3 regions of the Pseudoalteromonas sp. XMcav11-Q genome follow, and region 3 is predicted to be linked to each of the others. Evidence: predicted binding sites of a transcription regulator. Region 3 holds the regulator's gene; each other region holds the start of a gene.
What was found. Region 3 encodes sigma-54, which starts transcription at its own class of promoters, with help from an activator protein. Its sites were predicted from a motif close to GTTGGCACGNNNNTNGNNT; they were not measured.

Region 1 (7,732 bases), on a different contig from region 3:
TGCTCCTGACAAGACCATTGCACAAAAGGTAAGTCTTCTTTACGACGACCTTCATCGTTATAGCGCTTAAGCGTTGCAGAAACCAGATAAAGGTAGCTTAATAAGTCGCCCAAACGTGCAGAAATACGCTCTTTACGCTTCAGTGAACCACCAAATACAGCCATACAAATATCAGACATTAATGCCAATGATGCACTGTAACGAGCAGCATTACGATAATAAACAGCGGTTTCATCGTTAAATGGTACTTTGGTGAAACGTGCACCGGTTAGCGCTAACCACTTAGTTCTTACCAAGTTCGACATAGTGAAACCGATGTGACCCATCAAGGATTTATCGAAGCTATCAAGCGCTTCTTGTTTATCTTTGATAGAACAAGCTTCAAGTTCAGCCAGTACAAAAGGATGGCAGCGAATAGCGCCTTGACCGTAGATGATCATGTTACGGGTTAGGATGTTTGCACCTTCTACCGTAATTGCAATTGGTGCACCTTGGTAACCACGGCCAACGTAGTTGTTTGGACCTAGACAAATCCCTTTACCACCATGAATATCCATGGCATGGATGGTTGAAGCACGCATTTGTTCGGTTAAGTGGTACTTCAAAATGGCAGAAACAACCGAAGGTTTTTCACCTAAATCTACCGCGCCAGTTGACATAGTCACCGCAGCATCAGAGCTATACGCATAGCCACCCAGTTTCGCTAGTGCCTCTTCAATCCCTTCCATCTTACCGATAGGCAGTTTGAACTGGCGACGAATGCGGCTGTATGCGCCACTTGCAACTGCAAGGGATTTAATACCACCGGCAGAGTTTGAAGGTAGCGTAATAACACGACCAACCGACAAACACTCAACCAGCATGCGCCAGCCTTGTCCTGCCATTTTTGCGCCACCGATAATGAAATCGAGTGGTACAAACACGTTTTCGCCTTGGGTAGGGCCATTTTGGAATGGCACATTCAGTGGGAAATGACGTCGGCCAATTTTTACGCCTGGCGTGTTTGTAGGAATAAGCGCACAAGTAATACCTAACTCTTCTTTATCACCTAATAGACCGTCCGGGTCGCGCATCTTAAACGCCAGACCAAGTACAGTCGCAACAGGTGCTAAAGTAATATAGCGTTTGTTCCACGTTAGGCTAATACCTAATACTTCTTCACCTTCCCATTCGCCTTTACATACCACACCAAAGTCAGGGATAGATGAAGCATCAGAGCCCGCTTCTGGTGACGTTAATGCAAAACAAGGGATTTCATCACCCACTGCTAGACGAGGTAAGTAGTGTTCCTTTTGCTCGTCAGTACCGTAGTGCTGAAGTAGTTCGCCTGGGCCTAACGAGTTAGGTACGCCCACGATAGACGAAAGTAAAGTTGATTTACTGGTAAGCTTTTGTAGTACACAAGATTGCGCGTAAGCTGAAAACTCAAGACCGCCGTATTGCTTTTTGATGATCATCGCAAAGAACTTGTTGTCTTTTAAGTATTGCCACACGTCTTTCGGTAAGTCAGTCAGTTCGTGCGTTGCTTCCCAATCGTTAAGCATGGCACACACTTCTTCCACCGGACCATCCAAAAACGCTTGCTCTTCAACGCTCAAGCGTGGCTTAGGAAACTGATGAAGTTTATCCCAGTTTGGGTTACCACAAAATAGATCGGCTTCCCACCAAGTTGTACCTGCATCAATCGCTGACTTTTCGGTTTCTGACATTGTCGGCGTAACTTTTTTGAACGCTTTAAATGCTGGAGCCACGATGTACTGCTGACGCAGGTTCGTTACTGAAAGCGGAATAACAATCGCTAAGAAAATTAACCAAGAGATAATGCCAAATGCACCAGCAAAGGTGCCAACTAGCATTGTAACTGCTGCAATACCTAGAGCGGTATTCCAGCTTGCGCGATGATAGCTTGCTGCGCTGAGCAAGGCTAACAACGCGAGAACAAATATAAGTGTCATGTTGTTCTTCCTTATAAGAGGTCTGACCACCCAGTTAGACTAGCTGGTTAACGCTGATATTTCAAGCGTCTTCATACCCTCTATGCGAATTAGTTGATGCCTTGTTGTGACATATTATTTACGTTTTGTACTGAATCTGAGTGTTAAATGAGTCATGCTTCTCATGTCAGTAATTTAAAAGTTATTGATTACACCCCAGCTATAACCTGAGAGAATTTTCAACGCTATTAATTACTGATCGATATTTAAGTGTAATGAACGTAGTGCAATATGACGAAAATGCACATGAAATTTCTTTCAGAGAAGTTCGTTATCTGTGCATTATAATTGCCAAAACTTCATGTCGGATTTGCATTGAAATACACGCTAATGTTTCTACAATTGGGTTAAGCATAGCCACGAAATGGTGCTTTTAAGAATTGCTAAGGAGTAGCAAATGCAGTCCATTTTCTTGGTAGCTATGTGAGTTAGGATTTATCGCTACGACCTAGTGTAGCGGTTGATATTGCTGTCCATGTTAAGGAGAAACAAGATGCAGCAGAGTATTTTTTATCTAGTCACTATTTTGGCCTTTGCCGCGATGTTGTCGGCCTTTCACCTCTTTCCTGAAGCGGTAATTTTTAATGTTTTTAGCAGTTTGTTTGCCGCATTACTTGGCTACCGAGCTTATACCCGTTGGGCTTTATTATTGTGTTGTATTAACGTGTTGGCCATGACGTTTTGTCCTTTGCTTGATTCAGGTGGCTGGTTAAGTCTCAAGGGGGCGGTTGTTTTTGTATGCTGTGTGATGTTTTTTGCAATAGCGTTTGGTTGCAATAAAGCGGTGACACAAAATAAAAGGTTTTATTATTAGTCGCCTAGCTTGCCATGTTAAACTCGACTCAGGCGATGTGTTATCGCCTGAGTACTCGAGACAATAGGTGACAGGAAACCCGCATGCGAATATTAGCCGATCAAAATATGCCCTTAGTTGAGTCATTCTTCTGCGAAATTGGTGAGGTAACACGGTTTGATGGCCGTAACCTTCAACCTGACGAGCTAAAAAACGTCGATATTCTGTTGACTCGCTCAGTCACTAAGGTCAATGAGGCCCTGTTAGCACAAGCAGATAATCTGAAGTTTGTTGGGACTGCGACAATAGGGATTGATCATATTGATACCTCATTGTTGGCCAGCGCCAATATCTCGTTCAGCAGCGCACCAGGCTGTAATGCGATAGCTGTTGCCGAGTACGTGATAAGCGCTCTACTTGCATACGCACAAGAAACTTCCACGCCACTTCAAGATAAAACGATTGCCATCATTGGTGTTGGTAATATTGGCGCGTGTTTGGCATCAAAGCTTAAAGGGCTTGGTCTTACGATATTATTGTGTGACCCCGTAAGGCAGCAAGCGGGGACATTGGATTCACATGTAGCCTTAGATGAAGCCTTAGCGCGCGCGGATATCGTGACATTTCACGTTCCATTAGTTAAGCAAGGCCCGCATAAAACGGTTCATCTACTTGATGCACCGCGGATAGCGGCATTAAAGCCGGGTACGGTGATAATCAACGCAAGCCGTGGAGATGTTATCGATAATCAAGCGCTTTTGCGCGCTTTAGAGGGTGGGCAAGCGCTCGAGCTGATCTTAGACGTTTGGGAAAATGAGCCGAATATTTTGCAGCCATTATTGCAATATACTCGCTTTGCATCTGTACATATTGCTGGCCACACGCTAGAAGGCAAGGCACGAGGCACGCAAATGTTATACGAAGCCGTATGCCGAGAATTCGATTTACCAGCCAGCAAAACGATTAGTGATTTTCTTCCTAAGCCAAGTGTCACTGGCTGCCAATTGCAAAGCACAGCCAACGAGCAGGATATTATCAATTTAGCGCATCTTGTTTATGACATTCGTCGTGATGATGGCATCATGAGAAAACAGCTAAACACATTGGGCTTTGATACCTTGCGTAAAGCATATCCCGTGCGTCGAGAATTTAGTACAATTGCAGTCAATAATGACTCACCAATCAGTGAAAAGCTTTACCAACTTGGCTTTTCTGAGCACAAGAGTTAAGTGCTGTGGTTGGTATATTACAGAATGAGGAAAAATAATGTCGCAAAAATATAATGTTGCGGTACTTGGCGCAACAGGTCTTGTTGGCAAGCAAATTATCGAATTACTAGCAGAACGAAAGTTTCCTGTAGACACATTATACCCACTCGCGAGTAGCCGAAGCGCGGGTGAAGAGATTGACTTTATGGGTGAAAAAATCGAAGTTCTGGATGTTGAAGAGTTTGATTTTTCTAATGCCCATATCGGTTTGTTTTCAGCGGGTGGTTCCGTGTCGGAGAAATATGCACCAATCGCCGCTGAAGCTGGCTGCATTGTGATAGATAACACCTCACATTTTAGATACGACTTTGATATTCCATTAGTAGTTCCTGAGGTGAATAAAGACAGTCTTGCCGATTTTAGAAATCGTAATATCATTGCTAACCCAAACTGCTCTACAATCCAAATGCTAGTGGCACTTAAACCAATTTATGATGCCTATGGCATTGACAGAATTAATGTCTCAACTTATCAAGCGGTATCTGGTGCAGGTAAAGAAGCGGTAGATGAGTTGGCTAAGCAAACTGCAAACTTAATGAATGCAAGACCGATGGAAAACGAAGTGTTTAGCAAACAAATCGCTTTTAATGTCATTCCTCAAATTGATGCGTTCCAAGAAAATGGTTACACCAAAGAAGAAATGAAGATGGTGTGGGAAACGCAAAAAATCTTGGGCGACTCAAGTGTTTTGGTTAACCCGACTGCGGTTCGCGTTCCTGTGTTTTTTGGTCATGCTGAAGCCATTCATCTTGAAACGCGCATGCCTTATGATCTTGAACATGTTAAGCAGTTACTTGCTGATGCGCCGGGTGTTGAACTAATTGAAGACGAAAACGACTACCCAACACCGGTAAGTGATGCAAGTGGTAACGATACCGTTTATGTGGGTCGTGTAAGGCAAGATATTTCACATCCACTAGGCTTAAACTTATGGGTGGTATCAGACAACACCAGAAAAGGTGCAGCAACAAATAGCATTCAAATAGCAGAAGCCCTTATAGAAAGCTATCTATAGGTACCCTTTGATATCGCAAAGTAAGCAAAGTTTTGCTTACTTCTCTGCACTATGACGGCAAACTTCTGCCAAGAAGTTTGCCGTTAAGTCAAATACTTGACTATTCTTCACCTATATCAGCTATTCCAAAATCAGTAAAAAGCATTATAACCATGTTAACTTTCAATACGTTGCAATGGATATTCCAACATATCTGGTTTATAGTTTGCATTTGGAATAGAGCTTGCTTCAAAGCCATAATAATAAAACGTCGTTTAACGGGTGTTAAACATTTGAGTAAAGGATCGGCATGCGCGGTTTAGCCTTATTTAGTATCTTTGTATTCGCACTGATTGCCACACCAGTATATACCCAAGAGGGGGTAGTGCTAAAAGGCCCTAAAGGGGTTGATTATGGGGCTCAAGGTCGGTCAATAGGGCCTATCAGACCCACGGATACATTGTGGCGTATAGCACAAAAAGTGCGACCAGATGACTCGGTCACCATTTATCAGGTGATGAAGGCGCTTTACGATAAAAATCCTAATTCATTTCTAGATAAAAACCTCAACCATATGCAGGATGGGGCGTATTTACGTATTCCTACCATCAATGAAATTCGCAGTGTAAACCCTGAGTTGGCAAAGCAAAAGTCGGATCAAGATGACAAACTTTGGGAAATGAAGCGTAAGGGATTATTGAACCCAAATGCAATCAACGAAGCTGAAAAAAAGGTTACGCAAGCTCGTAAAGTCGATGTTGAAGAAGCAAAAAAAGACCTGACTAATCAACTGCGCTCTTTAAAGATGGAACAGGACATGAGGCTGATGGACTTACAAAAAGAGTTCAAGTCCTCGGTGCGTAATGTTGAAGAAATTCTATCCGAAAACAATAAGTTAAAGCAACAGCTCGGCGCTATTTCTACCGAGCTTCAAACGGTTCGTACTCAGCTTGGAAAAGACAGCGAAATCCAACAACAGCTAAAGGCTGTTATCGACTTGCAAAATGAAATGATTGATCAGCAAGCCGCTCAAGCAAAAGCGCAAGAAAGTAGCGAGTTAAGCGCATTTTTTAGCTCGCCAGCTGGCATTGCATTACTTGCTACATTGCCAGCACTACTGGCAATTGCTGGATTCGTTATGTTCCTACGCCGGAGAAAGCAATCTCAGACGTCAACAGATGATGACGATTTTCTTCCGCAAACACCATCCGTGGCTGCAGGCGCTGCGACTGCATTTGACTCTGAGCCAGACCCACTTGATATCGGAATAGGCGACGATGAAGATGCACTGGGCGCAAGCGTTCAGTTAGATGACGATATCTTACCTGAAGACGATGAAATTACCTTTGACTCACTTGATGACGACTTCGATGAAGGAAGTGATACGTTAGATCAAGACGAACTGGATAGCTTACTAAACGAAGATATTTCGTTTGGTGATGATCACGACGAAGACTTTATGCAACAGAGCTTCGAGGAGGCTGATGATGAAGTTTCGCTCGATGTTGATGATAGCAAAGATATTTTAAGTGACAGCGATCTAGATGATTTGTTCAACGAGTCTCAAGACGAAGAAATTGATGTTAGCGATGATGCGCTTGCTGCCCTGAGCGAGGAACTTGCTGATGAGCAAGCGGATGCTGTTGCAAACGACGATGATATCGATTCAATTCTTGACGGGGCGCTAGATGAAGAGCCCGAATTTAGCGGCAACTTTGATAGTGAGAGTTTAGTCGATGCTGATGATATCGATGCACTACTTGATGCTTCTCAAGATGCTGACGATGATGCACTGCCTGATTTTGAGGAACCAAGTAGTGAGCTTGCGGGTGATGATATTGATGCTCTATTAAATGAAGTTCAAGACGATGCGTTAGCTGAAATTAACGAAGAGCCAGATACGCTTGATGGTGATGATATCGATGCTTTATTGGATGAAGCACAGGAAGATACGTTGCCAGAATTAGAAGAAGAGTCAGATGCTCTCGCTGGTGATGATATCGATGCTTTATTGGATGAAGCGCAAGAAGATACGTTGCCAGAATTAGAAGAAGAGTCTGACGATCTAGCTGGTGATGATATTGATGCTTTATTGGATGAAGCGCAAGAAGATACGTTGCCGGAATTAGAAGAAGAGTCCGATGATCTCGCTGGTGATGATATCGATGCTTTATTGGATGAAGCACAGGAAGATACGTTGCCAGAATTAGAAGAAGAGTCAGATGCTCTCGCTGGTGATGATATTGATGCTTTATTGGATGAAGCACAAGAGGATACATTACCTGAACTGGAAGAAGAGTCCGATGAACTAGCTGGTGATGATATCGATGCTTTATTGGATGAAGCACAAGAAGATACGTTGCCGGAATTAGAAGAAGAGTCTGACGATCTAGCTGGTGATGAACTCGATGCTTTATTGGATGAAGCACAGGAAGATACGTTGCCGGAATTAGAAGAAGAGTCCGATGATCTCGCTGGTGATGAACTCGATGCTTTATTGGATGAAGCACAGGAAGATACGTTGCCGGAATTAGAAGAAGAGTCCGATGATCTCGCTGGTGATGAACTCGATGCTTTATTAGATGAAGTACAGGAAGAGCCGTTACCTGAACTGGAAGAAGAGTCCGATGAACTCGATGCTTTATTGGATGAAGCACAAGAAGATACGCTGCCGGAATTAGAA
Region 2 (7,732 bases), on a different contig from region 3:
GGGCTTCTGACTAGAAACCCGCGCTTTTCTATCTCACACCAATTTACGTAACTATGTTTTCAATCCCAAGAGCCGAACCTCCCAAATTAAGTACTAAGTCGAGTTGCCATTAAACCTTAAATACCGACACTTGACCGTTTAACTGCTCAGCTAACGCCTCTAAGTCATTACTCACATCTGCATTACTCTGCGCACTTCGAGTAATTTCAGAAATACTGCTACTGAAATCATTAATATTTTCGCTGATTTCCGCAACCACCGTTGTTTGTTCTTCCGTTGCCGTTGAAACCTGAATATTCATACCGACGATTTCATCCACCGCCTTGTCTATATCAGTCATGATTTGAGCTGACTCATTGGCCCTATCAACTCCTGCAGCTGCACTCGACTGTGCATTCTCCATTGACGACACGGCATTTTGTGCCATGCCCTGTAACTTACTGATCATATCTCGGATCGATTCCGTAGCTTTTTGCGTGTTGTGTGCCAATTGCCTAACTTCATCAGCAACAACCGCGAAGCCTCGACCTGATTCCCCAGCTCTCGCCGCTTCTATTGCAGCGTTTAATGCCAAAAGATTTGTTTGTTCAGCCACACCTTGGATCATTAGCACGACTTGGTTGATTTCATTCGACTGGTCGTTCAACGCTTTAATTAACTGCGCGTTATCTCCCACCTCACTGGCAAGACGCTCGATGGCCTGAATATTTTGCGAAATAACATCCATCCCCTGCTTTGCAAGCTGACCCGACATCTCTGCTTTGTTTGCGGTATTCATTGCATTATGTGCAACCTCCTGAATTGCACTACTCATTTCTGTCGCTGCGGTTGCGATCATTACCGTTTGCTGCTCTTGTTCTTGTGAAGTGCCCGCAATTGACTGACTAATTCCATTTAGCTCGTTGGATGTTGAGGACAGACTATTCACCATCGTAACTAGGTTGGTAACTAACTCATGTAAGCTCGACACCATAGTATTGAAGTCGTTTCCTATCTCACTCAGCTCGTCCTGCCCCTCAACCACTACACGTTGGGTTAAATCAGCATCTCTTGCAATGTTACCAATACGCATACGCAAACGACTGAGTGGTTCGTTAATTGACCTAAATATCAACATACCAATCATCACCATTACGATCACAATAGTAACGGAAGAGATAATCATCGCCGTTTTTGTCGCACTGGCTTCTGAGCGGCCAACATCTCTTAGTGCACTTGCCTCTGCAAGTTGTAACTCAATTAGTGCATTGTAGCTTTCACTTAAGGGGTCAAAGGCGGCATAGAGATCGCGTACAAATTTATCATAAGGAATTTCTTCAAAAGTATTTGCGTTAACTCGGTTAATATAATTAGACAGCAGTTGCTTGACACTTATCTCTGCTTTTTCAACTTGCTTTACTAAGCTTCGCTCTTCGCTCGTAAGGTCCGTGGACAAATAGCTATTCCATTCTTTTTCAGCGATATTTTTAGCTTCTTCGATTTGCTTTAACGCGGCACTGTTGGATAGTTGATGGCCTCGTAACTTGTGAAAAGTATCTACAATAACCACCGCATAGTTGTCTGACACTACTTTTATTTGCCTCAGCGGTACAACTCTGTCGTCATAAATACGGTCAATGTAATTGATAAGATTTGATAATGTTCCAATTGTAAAGATAGTAGCGAGAATAAAAAACACAGCAGGTATGCCCGAAAGCGACAACAATCTGCTTTTAACTGAAACCCTATTTAGCATAGTCTGATTTTTATTGAGTAAACATAGAAATAAAGTATTACTCAAAGTTCATAGATTACAATAATAATTGCAAATTAAGCAGCGCATTATTGATATGCATCATACTTCGTAACTGTGTCTCTTAACTGTATAGGTTTGATTTTTAAACCTATTACAAAAAAAGAGGAGAAGCTTTTATCGGCTTCTCCTCTTTTATTCCACGTCGAAATCACTTTCGCTTAACACTCTTCGTTTTCAGCGTTCATGTTCTCTTTTACATCTTCACACGCGTCTTCCACGCTATTTTCTACTTCCTGAACTGTTTCATCGAAACGCTCACCAGCATCTTCCGCCGGACCTTCGCTACAACCAAAAAGTGCTAAAATTGAAACAAAACCAAATGCTTTTGCTAATGTAATTGCTGATTTCATAATCTATCTCCTAAAACCGTTTTTGTACGTTAATTCCCTTTTACCTGGGAGCTCGTGCTTTGCCAAAAATAAACGAAATAATCATAAAGGCGATAAACACAAAGAATAGAATTTTCGCCATACCTGCCGCAGCGCCAGCGATTCCAGTGAAACCTAGCACGGCTGCGACAAGTGCTAGGAATAAAAACATTACAGCCCAACTCAACATAACATTCTCCTTAGGCAGTTAGCTCTTGCAACTGCTTCATTTGATCGTGACAAGCTTGCATTCTGGTTTGAATTTGCAGTAATACACTCTTGCATTTAGGTGGAAGATCTTTGCTTAATGCTTTATCAAGCTTGCTTAACACTTTGTCTTCCACTTCTTCTAGCTGAGAAATATAGGTGTGCTCTTTGTCGGTGCTCACCATACCAACCAACTTGGTGTACGATTCACGAATGTCGATGCTAAGCGCTGAATCTGTCTCAATTTCACCTTCGTCAATAAGAACAAATGGTTGTAGATCCGAGATTGCTTGCGCTTTATCTACAATCATTTGGTCAAATACGCGGTTTAATTCGATATTATCTAGCTTCTTTTTAGCTTCAGTGTAAAAATCAACACCACCATTTAATACTTTGATGAGCTCTTTTACCGGCCCCATGTCGTAATTTGAATCTGCCATAAATAACTCCTTTCGTTGCGATATTTAATAAGTGCATTTTGCAAATATTATTTTCTGTCCCTTTCACTAATGCAGATTAAATGCCAAATCATAAACCTTTATTATATAAGGATTTTTAATCTAAGCACCTTCAGACCGGTGAAAATATTACAAACTAGATGTAAATTATTCCTGTGATAATTGCGTACTTAAGGTTGTGCTCCCTTTAGCATTGAAATCCATAGTCCTAATTGGGAAAGGAATTAAGATATCGTTATCAGCTAATACACGGTTAATGGTGCAAATTGCTTTGTGCCTGACCACCATAAAGCCCGGATCTGCTGGGTAATCTATCCAAAACCACACTAATAGATTAATAGAGCTGTCACCAAAAGACTCTGCATAGACATCTGTTTCTTTTTGGCTTACTACGAAATCAAGCTTGTTAATTGCCTCAACAATCACCTCTCGGGCTTGCTCTGGGTCGTCCGCATACGAGATACCAACTGGTACTTCTATTCTTCGCTTGCCAAGCTTAGTGTAGTTTTGTAACTCATTCTTAAAGAGAATTTTGTTGGGGATATAAGACAGCTGGCCATAAAAGTTTTCTACTAAGGTGTTTCTCAAATTGATTTTGCTTACCGTGCCAAAGCAATCCTTGGTTCTTATAATGTCACCGACCATAAAAGGTTTTCTGACCCCCATCACAAATCCAGCGATGAGGTTCTCGGTCATGTCTTGGAATGCAAAGCCAATAGCAAGGCCAATGATCCCCGCCCCAGCCAACAATGACATTACAGCACCTGATAGTTTTACTATATCTAAAGCGAAGAAAATCCCAATGGCAATAATAGAGACTTTAAATATGGAACTAATAAGTGAAGCCACTTGTTCTGTCTTTATTGCTTTTTTAATTGCCTTTGAAAACCAAATTGAAGATATTTTAGCCAAAACAGTGAAGAATATGAGTATCATTAAGGCTAGGATCATATTCGGTAGTAACTGCACACCGGATTCAAGCCAAGAGATTAACTTATCATTAATTAACGTCCAGAATTTTTCTAAATTCATAATCAAATATTCCTATTTAAGTACTCGACAAATCTAGAATGCAGTAATCATTCCTAGTTATATTAATTAGCCGTTCATGGAAAAGGTAATTATTACAAACTAATTTACACATCTTCTCGGTAAATTCTTCCTTAAAACTTACTCTATAAAAATAAATCACATAATTATCAACAAGTTAAAGGTTGGCACAACAGCTGCAACAGATAATTCGACTACGAAATTAAAGGAGTTTAATTATGAAAAAGACATTAATTGCAACTGTACTAGTATCTTCACTTACTACTGCTTCAGCATTTGCTGCTGATAACTCTTGGGAAAAAGAAGCGAGTGACGCTTGGATAGACGGTAAAGCAGAAGCAACACTGCTTTTCAACGGTGAACTGAACAACTTTGACATTAACACTGATGTAAAGAACGGCGTTGTAGTGCTAACCGGTAAAGTTGAACACTCAGTAGATAAAAAGCTGGCTGAAGAACTGGTACTAGGTATCGATGGCGTAAAAGAAGTGAAAAACGACCTGACTATCGTAGATATGTCAGATGAGCGCAAAAAAGAGCGCAATTACGAAAGCGATAGCGGTTTTACTGACGCAAAAATCGCAACAGTAATTAAGTCTCGCTATCTGTTCGACACAGATGTAGATGGTACTGACATCGATGTTGATGTGGAAGGTTTAGTCGTAACATTAAACGGTCATGTAGGTAGCGAAGCAGAGCGCAAACTTGCTGTGCAAATCGCGAAAAACGCCAATGACGTTAGAGATGTAAAAGATAACCTTCGCGTTACCACAAAATCATAAGCCAATTTTGATTTGAGGGGGGCTTTCCCCCTCCCATACTTATATTGATTTAAGGAGTAAAGATGAAACAATTAACAATTGCTGCTGCGCTACTTGCCTCTCTAGGTCTTGCATCCACAGCCGCTCACGCGGAGTCTGATTTTGGACTAGATGATTATAAAATTTACACAGGTATCGGTTATGGCCAATACTCTTTCCAATGGGAAGATCGTGAGAATGACACTTCATTCGACGACGACTCTTCTATGCTAAAAGCGTATGTGGGTACAAAAATTAATCCATATTGGAGTTTTGAACTTGCCTATGAGAACTTCGACGAAGCAAGTGACATTGACAACTCTGCTGAAATAGACGGTATTTCTTTATCTACACGTATTTCAGCTCCACTAAACGAACATTTCTCAGTGTATGCTAAAGGTGGTTGGCTTGAGTGGGATGCTGATATCTACGCGGATATTCCAGCTGTAGGTCGAGTTTCATCTAGCCTTGAGGGTGGCGACTGGCTCTATGGTGCCGGTGTTGAGTTTCACCTCAATGAAAACGTTAACATGCGGTTAGAATACACTCGCTATGAACTTGAAGACAATATCGACCCTGATATGGACGTAGCTGCCGTCTCTATCGAATATCAGTTTTAAGCAGTAATTTTGGCTCTATAGCCTCCCAATTATTTCCCCTTTGACTCAGTCCTGGCTCTTCCACAAGAGTCTGGTTTTGGCGCTACCACTTGGTAGCGCTTTTTTTGTTTTCAGTGTACGGCCTCCATATTGAATAATGTAAGTACTTTCTCGCTATTTCTTATTTTCAGGAAACAGAATTTAAAGGTAAACAACCTCTAGATGTAATAGTTGCCATTCAGTGCAAGAAATGAAATCTGTCAATTTTTCAAACTCTACACCCTGTAGGTTCTGCTATGTAACATTTACACCCTTCATTTCGCATCTACCGACAAACGATACCGGAAAACATTAACCTTATGAATTTAAACAGCTTTCAAGTTGGCAAAGGGTTTGCAACCTATATAGTGAACTAAACGAATAAGGAGTAGTTTATGAGTAATCAAGCAAACCAAACACAGACAAGCAATACAGCTAAACCACAGCCAAATGGCCAAGACTCTAGCCATCCTGTTACGGATCAAATTGCAGATACATTGCATGCATCAGTAGATTCACTGCACGCTTCGGCATCTCGTACTGAAACCTCACTACGTGAAAAAAGCCATAATTCGAGTGAAGCGATTGGTGCCAAGCGCAAGGAGTGGGAACGTGCGTGGAATACATCAGGTGTGAAAAAGTATGCAACGGAAAACCCAGTAAAAACGGCTGGTATCGCATTCTCACTTGGTATGTTAGCAACTATGCTGTTAAGGAATAAGTAATCATGCAAGACCAAGCTCAAATAAGAGACCGTCAAGCAGCAGCTCACGAGCGCACTCCAGCGCTCGCTGAGCTTAAAGATTCTGTGTCTCTATTATTCAACAGCTATCAGCAAATCGCAGAAGCACAACTAAACCTATTAGGTGCTAAGTTTAGAGCTAATCTAAAAACCTTATGTATTGCGCTCGGGTTAATTCTATTTTCTCTAATCTTGACAGCAATGGTGTGGGGAAGCTTGCATGTGTTATTTGCTTACGCGTTAACCTACGCGGGACTAAGTTGGTTTGTTTCGGCGGGTATCGTACTGACTATCAATATCGCGATGATTTATTACCTAATCATAACAGGGCTGAAGCTCTTTAATAATAGTATTAACGACCTGACGTCTGGGTTTTATACCCCAGTTGCGAAGCAGGAGGCTAGCAATGACGAAGCTCGCTGAATTCATCACTGATAAGTTGCACCAAGAAGTGGTGATTGAGAAGAAAAAGCTCATTACCGCTAAACATTTTAATCAACTTACCCAAGTGAAAGCCAAGAAGGTATTCACCGGCGCGATTAGCTCTCCTCAAGGGTTGGGCTTCATGTTTATGTTTGGCGCACTCAGCGCTAAATATGGCAAGTTTGGCGCACTAAGAAAAATCGTACTTTTACAAAGAATAGCTCAAGGTATCATTTAACTCCTTGAGCTATTCTTTGGCTCTCTATCTAAACTAGCTTTTCTTTAATTTCTTTCAAATCCACAAGTGTAATTGGCTTTAATAACACTTCATCCACTTGCGACTCAGCCAACTTTTCCGGCTCTGGATCAAAACCACTAGCAATCACAATATGCTGATTAGGATCTTGTGCTTTAATTTCTCGAGCAAGCGTAAGCCCGGACTTATCGGGCAGACCTATATCCAGTAAAATCGTGTCAAAGCGCTCAGAACCAACAAAATGCTGCCAACAAGTTTGCGCGCACTCTGCCGTAACCACATTCACTTGCAGTGAATTAAGTAACAGCTTAAGCAGATTGCGTGTATCTGCGTCGTCTTCTACCACTAAAAACTGCAATGTGCCGCTAGCTTGCTCTACGTCATTGCTAGAAGCTACCAACACCCCGCTCAAGTAGTGTGTTAAATATTCTCCTAACTCAGAGACATTAACAGGTTTGCTCATCATATCGCTAAAGCCTAATGCCATTAACTCCTCTTTTGTGCCTTTTTGAGCTGCTGCTGTCAGTGCGACAACAGGTAAGTCAATACCACGCTCTCTGAGTGCAACAATCGTGTCTCGGCCATCCATTCTAGGCATATGCAAGTCCATAAAGACTAAGTCATACTTATCAGGGTTATCCTTTAGCATCGCAAGCGCTTCAATACCATCACCCGCAATTTCAGCGGTTGCGCCAGTTTGACCAATCAAGGTACGCATTAACATTTGGATCTCACTGATATCTTCAACGATAAGGATATGCCCTTTCAAATCAGATGGAAGCGAGTTATTAGCCGCGTTGTGGGTCTTATCAAGCATTAATGGCGCCAGAGTCATTTCATCGATAGTATCAAGGTCAATACTAAAGCCAAATTCACTCCCCTCTCCCAAAGTCGACTCAACCGCCAGCTCCCCCCCCATCAATTTAATGAGTGCCGAGCTAATAGCCAAACCAAGACCTGCACCTTCGTCTGTACGAGTCGTAACATTTTGTACT
Region 3 (7,732 bases):
CTGGTCTGTCTGTAAGTACACGAATGGGAGAGGTTGAAACCATTGAGTTTAATCAAGATGGTGGTCTTGGTATCAGCGTTTATGTGGGTAATCATAAAGGCTCAGCATCAACCGCGGATCTGAGTCCTGAAGCCCTGCGCTCAGTGGTTGAAAAAGCCGTAGATATTGCTCGATTTACCTCGGATGACCCCTGTAATGGTGTGGCGGATAAAGCCTTGCTAGAGATGTCACCAGCAGATTTAGATCTTTTCCATCCTTGGCAAGTTTCTCCTGATGAAGCCATTGAGCAATGTATTACTGCTGAAAAAGCTGCGTTAGCATTCGATCCTCGAATCGTGAATTCTGATGGCGCGAGCTTATCGAGCCACCAAGGGATCCGTGTATATGGCAATAGTCATGGCTTAATTGCAGGGTTCCCACGTACCAGACACAGCCTGAGCACCATGGTGATTGGTAAAGAGGGTGAGCAAATGCAACGGGACTCTGCATATGCGTTATCTCGCGTGCACACGGAGCTAAAATCCCCTGAAGAAGTCGGTTTAGAGGCGGCACAATCAACGCTTGCAAAATTAGGCAGTCGTAAGGTGTCAACGCGCAAAGTGCCTGTTATTTTTCGAGCGGATATTGCTAACAGCTTATTTGGGCACTTAGTGTCAGGTATTGGTGGCGGCGCGCTATATCGTAAGTCTAGCTTCTTGTTGGATTCTTTAGACACACAAATTTTTAATCGCTGCGTTAACATTGAAGAGAAGCCACATTTATTAAGAGGGCTTGCTTCGAGTCCTTTCGATAGCGAAGGTGTAAAAACCATCGACCGTGAAATTATCACAGATGGCGTGCTCAATACTTACTTATTGGCAAGCTATGCTGCACGTAGAATGAATATGCAAGCGACAGGTCACGCAGGTGGGATCCATAACTGGTTAGTAAAACCAACACACGACGATTTAACCAGCCTACTTGCGTCGATGGGCACTGGTTTGTTAGTCACTGAACTTATGGGGCAAGGTGTTAATACGGTAACAGGTGATTACTCTAGGGGAGCTGCTGGTTTTTGGGTCGAAAATGGAGAACTTCAATATCCTGTAAGTGAAATTACTATCGCTGGTAATTTAAAAGATATGTTTATGGGGATTGAAGGCGTTGGCGCTGATATTGAATGCCGAGGCGCAGTACAAACCGGCTCTATACTACTCAATAATATGCAAATAGCGGGCGAATAACTCCCTCTCTCAGCTCAAGAAATGCTGGTTTTAACCAGCATTTCCCGCCGTTTCGACACTGTTACTGCTACACTAATAACCAAGTTGCGGTGCCAAGGAATGCAAAGATCCCGACAATATCGGTAACGGTTGTTAGTACCACACTACCAGCTAGCGCTGGATCGATATTCATTTTCTTTAACATAATTGGAATACTGGCACCCGCGATACCCGCTGCGACTAAGTTCATAAACATTGCGAAGGCAATTACAGCACCGAGTGTAAAATCCCACTGCCATATAGCAATAACCCCAGCGATCAAGACAGACCACAGCACGCCGTTTAAGGCGCCGATCGCCAGCTCTTTACCCATTAAAAACTTTTGGTTAGTCTGGTTAATATGACCAAGGGCAATACCGCGAATCACTAGGGTTAGCGTTTGGCTACCGGCAACGCCGCCCATACTTGGTACTATGCCATTTAACACCGCGAGAATAGGTAAAATATCCAAAGTACCTTCGAAGAAGCTTGCAACAAACGCAGCCATCAAGGCAGTTAGCAGGTTAATCCCAAGCCAAATAGAGCGGCGCTGGCTACTTTTTAAAACTGGCGCAAAGGTGTCTTCTTCATCTTCAAGACCTGCCATACTTAACAAGCTGTGCTCAGCATCTTCACGAATAACGTCAACAACGTCATCAATGGTGACACGGCCAAGCAAATGGGCGTTATCGTCAACGACGGGAGCTGAGATCCAGTTATGACGCTCAAAAAGCTGCGCCACTTCAGACTCATCCATGGAGATAGGGATCGTTTCCTTATCTTCATCCATCAAGTCTCGAACCATACTGTCAGGAGACTTAGTTAATAAGGTATTGACAGGCAGTGTGCCTAAAAAGCAGTTGTCTTTATCAACTACATACAACTCGTCCGTACCATCTGGCAATTCGCCTTTAAGGCGTAGATATCTAAATACAACTTCTAAGGTAACATCGGGTCGAATAGTGACCGTGTCGGTGCTCATTAGCGCACCGGCAGAGTGTTCCTTGTAGGACAAAGCTTGTGTCGCACGTTCTCTATCTTGGCTATCCATCGCACCGATAACGTCTTGGTAGACGGTATCAGGCAGGCTTCTTAGGACATCACCAAGGTCATCGTCGTCCATGTCTTCTGTAGCGGCGGCAATTAGCTCCGGCTCCATCTGGGCGATGATCCCAAGTCTTACGTCCTCTGACAGTTCCTCTAAGACATCCCCTTGGATATCTGGGTCAACAAGCTGCCACAGCATAGAGCGAACTTTATGAGGGGATGATTCTAAAAGCAGTGCAGTGTCACAAGGTGCTGTTTCTGCGAGCATACGCCTAACTTGAACAAACTGACCACTGTTTAAGGCGTTAGTTACCTTTTGGAGTTGTTCCAGTGTGTAGTCTTGTTCAAATACTTCAGGCATAGGCATCCTTTTTGATATTAATGGTGGCTAACGTGATTAAGTTAACCCTATTCATTTATTTTATCGCAGAAATCAATTTCTTAATTTGAATTTTATTCGTGTTGTTTCTGCTGGTGGGTTGCTATCGTTAATACACGTTAAAGGTGTACGCAACGATAAAGTAGGATTTTCCGGCAACTCGCTTTACTGCACGAAAGAAACCTAAATTGGTATTACAGTGTAACTCAGTTTATTAGGAACTACCAAGGTTTACGCTTAATTATGAGAGACTTATTAGACCACTTTGGTTACGGAGGAGGGGGAGATTAGCAGGGAGTAAATGAATCAGGCCTTATTGTTTTACTGACGATTACTCGGATTCATTAAACTTATTTTCTATCAGTCCGCCAATGGCGTCTAGTGCATACTGAGCATCAGGACCTTCACAAATCACTCGGACTTCTTTCCCTTGGCTGCTTTCAAGTAACAACAGCGCTAGTACGCTGTCAGCAGCAGCACTTTTGTCTCCTTGATATAAGGTCACTTCGGCATCAAATTGGGTTGCTAATTGCGCAAGAACCGTCGCTGCTCGAGCGTGCAGGCCGAGTTTGTTTTGGATTAAAAACGTATCTTCTAACATTTAACCCTCTTGCTCTCGGTGACGAATTTTGACGTTGGGATGGGTTTTAGCAAAACGTTCACCAATGGTTTGCGCTAAGTATACCGAGCGATGTTGCCCACCTGTACATCCTATTGCGATCGTTAGATAACTGCGATTGTTACGCTCTAAGTGTGGTAACCAAGTTTGTACGAAGGTTTGGATCTGCCAAGTAAACTTTTGCACGATGCTGTGACTCGACAAATAGTCTTTGACTGGCTGATCTAAGCCAGTTAGCGGCTTAAGCTCAGGCTCCCAATGTGGGTTGGGTAAAAAGCGCGCATCAAAAACGTAATCCGCTTGTTTTGGGATGCCGTGTTTAAAGCCGAAAGATTCAAAGGTAATAATGAGTTGTTTGTCTTTTTTACCTAAGATTTTTTCGCGGATATCTTCTGCAAGTTGATGAACGCTCAGGCCTGTAGTATCAATGAGAAAATCGGCGCGAGTGATCAGCACGTCTAACAATTCCCGTTCTTTCTTTATCGCAACATCTAATGGAAGATTATGCAGTGAAAGAGGGTGCAAACGGCGTGTTTCTGAGAAGCGCTTTATCAGGGTTTGATCGTCACTGTCTAAATAAAACAGGGTAGGTTTGGCAAAGCCTGGTAAGTATTCAAGAATGTCATTAAACTCGTCCTGTTCTTTAGGTAAGTTTCTAACATCAATACTGACTGCAATTTTATTATAATTGTCCGAAACACTGCGGACTAAAGACGGCAGCAAATTGACCGGAATGTTATCCACACAATAGTAGCCTAAGTCTTCCAATACTCGAAGCGCTACAGATTTACCAGAGCCTGAGCGGCCACTGATAATGATAAGCTCGAGTCCTTTTTCGTCATCACTCATCAAGTTCACCTTGGATCACTGCATATAACTCATCATCACTTTTTGCTTGCCTAAGCATTTTGCAAAAAGACTTGTCTTTGAGTGTATCAGCAATCGCCGCTAAGGTCTTCAGGTGTTGTTGATTATCACCTTCAGGTACGATGAACGCGACAAAAATATCGACAGGCTGCTTATCTATGGCTTCAAACTGGATCCCTTGCTCGCTGACAAGCACCATTGCAAGGATTTTATCCAAACCTTCAAGTCGACCATGGGGAATGGCAATGCCTTTACCGATCCCTGTGCTGCCCAATTTCTCTCGCGCCATTAAGGCGTCCAAGATAGCATGCTGACTGGTATTTGGAATTTGGCTATGAGCCAGTTCGCTGATGTATTCTAAAATACGTTTTTTGCTATTAAAAAGGACCGCAGCTTTACTGCAGTCCTTGTTCACTAATTCACTTAATTTCATCTTAGTGTCGAGTGAGCTTCTCTTTGTGTTTAATAACTTGACGATCTAGCTTGTCGATAAGGCCATCAATTGCGGCATACATATCTTGATGCTCTGTTGATGCAAATAGCTCGCCGCCGTTTACGTGTAATGTTGCTTCTGCTTTTTGTACTAGTTTCTCGACATCAAGGATCACATGCACATTATTGATATGATCAAAGTGCCTTTCTAGCTTCGCAAACTTGTTGGTGACATAGTCTCTTAATGAGTCAGTAATTTCTACATGGCGACCAGTTAGATTTAGTTGCATAAGCATTTTTCCTTCTTGGGTTTTACGTCTTATATCAAGCTTTTACGCTGATTTGACGGTGGAATGGCTAGGGATTCACGATATTTTGCAATCGTACGTCTCGCTACCTTAATTCCTTGCTCAGCTAAGATATCTGCAATTTTGCTGTCACTCAATGGCTTCGCGGTATTCTCTGCAGCTATCAGCTTTTTGATAAGTGCTCTAATTGCTGTAGAAGAGCACTCACCTCCATTTTCCGTACTTACATGGCTAGAGAAGAAATACTTCAGCTCAAATATTCCCCGAGGTGTATGCATGTATTTTTGTGTTGTCACACGGGAAATTGTGGACTCATGCATCTCAACCATTTCAGCAACATCATTTAGCACCATAGGGCGCATTGCTTCGGGGCCATGTTCAAAGAATGCCTGTTGTTGTTGCACAATGCAATTGGTAACTTTTAATAAAGTATCATTTCGGCTTTCTAAGCTTTTAATAAACCACTTTGCTTCTTGTAAATGTGAGCGAATAAACTGACTATCCGTACTGGATTTCGCCGTTCTAGACATCGCAGCGTAATGGTCATTTACTCTTATTTTAGGCATAGCATCAGGATTTAGCTCTACGACCCAACGACCTTTTACTTTTTTCACCGATACGTCAGGGATCACATATTCAGGCTCTTCATGAATAATGCTTGCCGCAGGCTTTGGGTTAAGGCTATGTATTAACGTCATGACCTCTTTGAGATCGGCTTCTTTAAGGCGCGTTTTCTTAGCCAAAGTTCGATAGTCACGGCTGGCAAGCAAGTCGATATGCTCTGTCAGGATCATTTTTGTTTCGGCAATCCATGGGGTATCTGGGGCGAATTGGTTTAGCTGAATGCATAAGCATTCTTGTAAACTACGCGCTGCGATACCGACAGGGTCAAAAAGCTGAATGCGTTTGAGTACGGCTTCGACTTCATCTAGCTCAATAGGCTCTTCGCTATTCTCGTCATTAATGCTTTCTAAAATGTCTTCGCAAGACAGTGTTAGAATGCCTGACAGGTCGACAGCTTCAATAATCGCAATCGCAATAGCTCTATCTGTTGGACTAAATGGTGTCAGTTCGAGTTGCCACATGAGATAATCGTGGAGAGATTCAGAGGTTTCCCCTTGATAAACATTATCGTCATCGGGAAGTGGACCTGAGCTTGCAGCAGGCGCTGCACTCATATACTCGTCCCAAGTGACATCCATGGCAAGGTCATCGCTCACAGTGTCTTTGCTCATGGCGGTATCTGAGTCTATCTCATAGTCACTAACCTGCGTTTCATCGGCTGAATCTTGATTGTCGTCAGCACGGCTCTTTTCTTGGCTGTGTTGGTCAGCGTTTTCGCCGTCAGTATTATCACCTTCTTCCACTTCCAACAATGGATTGCTGTCTAATGCTTCTTGTATTTCTTGTTGCAGATCCAATGTACTAAGCTGCAGCAAGCGAATGGCTTGTTGCAGTTGCGGAGTCATTGTAAGTTGCTGCCCCATGCGCAGCTGTAATGATTGCCTCATGTATCTCTAACAATCCTTTTTAACAGTTATTAATACTACGTCTTAACTATAGCTTGAATTGTTCGCCTAGGTAGACATCTCTTACGGTTTGATCTGCCAAAACATGTTCTGGCGTGCCTGCAGCGATTAACTCACCATGTGAAACGATGTAGGCTTTTTCACATACGTCCAGTGTTTCTCTAACGTTATGATCGGTGATAAGCACACCGATACCACGGTTTTTTAGGTGCTCTATGATTGTCTTTATATCTAACACCGAAATAGGATCAACACCAGCAAAAGGTTCATCTAACAGGATAAACTTAGGGTTTGCGGCTAAAGCGCGAGCAATTTCGACTCGTCTTCTTTCGCCTCCCGACAATGCCATGCCCTGTGAGTCGCGAATGTGTTGAATATTAAACTCATCCAGTAACTCGTTTAGTTCAGCTTCTCTTTCAACTTTAGATAAGTCTTTTCGAGTTTCTAAAATCGCCATCAAATTTTGATAGACCGTGAGTTTTCTAAAGATTGAAGACTCTTGCGGTAGATAGCCAATACCAAGTCGTGCGCGGCTGTGCATCGGTAACAAAGTGATATCTTCGTCATCAATCTGAATATAGCCTTTGTCGCTTGGTACTAACCCTACAATCATGTAGAACGTAGTGGTTTTACCTGCACCATTTGGTCCTAATAAGCCTACAATACTGCCAGCCTGAACACTTAAACCAACATTTTTGACGACCTGACGACCTTTATAACTCTTTGCTAGACCAGTTGCTTTGAGCTCGCTCATTAATTGTTACCTTCTTCCTGCGCTTTTTTCTCTTTAGCGTCTTTTTTGTCATCAACAGGAACAAGGATGGTTCTTACTCGAGAGTCTTCTTGGTCTGAGCGCTCAGCGCTGATCAATTGCTTTTCAATGTCATAGGTGATGACTTGAGCATTGATTTTTTGCCCAGTTTGATTGATTTCAGCATCACCAGAAATCACTAGGGTTCCCTTCGCTACGTCGTAACGGATTTCATTTGCTTTGGCTTCTAGCAAGTTGCCATCGGGTTGACGTTCGCTAAAAGTGGCAGGGCTGCCAGTTGCCACAAGCAGTTGCTTGTTAATGCCGAGCTCCGCGCGGCGGTGGACCTCTAGGCGATCGGCATTTATCTTTCTGTTGCCATGAATAATAACAACATTCTGTTCAAAAATACCGATGTTGCTTTGCAGTTGAGCTTGCTGACGGCCAGCATCAATAATGACTTCATTTTGTTCTGCAGCAATTGCTAGAGTAGAACTTGCAAGCAAGCCGATGAAAACTAGTTTGTTAATGATTTTACTGGTCATAATAAATTGTCTTT

Region 1: a site for sigma-54 is predicted at 5,281-5,299, ahead of ABMY45_RS10685 (FimV/HubP family polar landmark protein). Genes of this name have one in related genera too.
Region 2: a site for sigma-54 is predicted at 2,880-2,898, ahead of ABMY45_RS02820 (PA2169 family four-helix-bundle protein). Genes of this name have one in related genera too.

Annotation. Positions count from the first base shown of each region.
Region 1 is NZ_JBECOX010000005.1:279,591-287,322, reverse strand. Features, by position in the region: gene fadE (acyl-CoA dehydrogenase FadE) at 1-1,955, opposite strand, end outside; gene ABMY45_RS10700 (DUF6419 family natural product biosynthesis protein) at 2,488-2,808, shown strand; gene ABMY45_RS10695 (4-phosphoerythronate dehydrogenase) at 2,892-4,016, shown strand; gene ABMY45_RS10690 (aspartate-semialdehyde dehydrogenase) at 4,054-5,070, shown strand; gene ABMY45_RS10685 (FimV/HubP family polar landmark protein) at 5,360-7,732, shown strand, end outside.
Region 2 is NZ_JBECOX010000001.1:582,947-590,678, forward strand. Features, by position in the region: gene ABMY45_RS02805 (methyl-accepting chemotaxis protein) at 110-1,735, opposite strand; gene ABMY45_RS02810 (hypothetical protein) at 1,954-2,145, opposite strand; gene ABMY45_RS02815 (DUF1328 domain-containing protein) at 2,186-2,353, opposite strand; gene ABMY45_RS02820 (PA2169 family four-helix-bundle protein) at 2,364-2,810, opposite strand; gene ABMY45_RS02825 (mechanosensitive ion channel family protein) at 2,976-3,860, opposite strand; gene ABMY45_RS02830 (BON domain-containing protein) at 4,097-4,660, shown strand; gene ABMY45_RS02835 (outer membrane beta-barrel protein) at 4,723-5,298, shown strand; gene ABMY45_RS02840 (hypothetical protein) at 5,712-6,041, shown strand; gene ABMY45_RS02845 (hypothetical protein) at 6,044-6,481, shown strand; gene ABMY45_RS02850 (hypothetical protein) at 6,465-6,719, shown strand; gene ABMY45_RS02855 (response regulator) at 6,748-7,732, opposite strand, start outside.
Region 3 is NZ_JBECOX010000003.1:394,651-402,382, reverse strand. Features, by position in the region: gene pmbA (metalloprotease PmbA) at 1-1,223, shown strand, start outside; gene mgtE (magnesium transporter) at 1,291-2,649, opposite strand; gene ABMY45_RS07445 (HPr family phosphocarrier protein) at 2,999-3,268, opposite strand; gene rapZ (RNase adapter RapZ) at 3,269-4,135, opposite strand; gene ptsN (PTS IIA-like nitrogen regulatory protein PtsN) at 4,128-4,586, opposite strand; gene hpf (ribosome hibernation promoting factor) at 4,588-4,875, opposite strand; gene ABMY45_RS07425 (RNA polymerase factor sigma-54) at 4,905-6,404, opposite strand; gene lptB (LPS export ABC transporter ATP-binding protein) at 6,451-7,176, opposite strand; gene lptA (lipopolysaccharide transport periplasmic protein LptA) at 7,176-7,718, opposite strand; gene lptC (LPS export ABC transporter periplasmic protein LptC) at 7,708-7,732, opposite strand, start outside.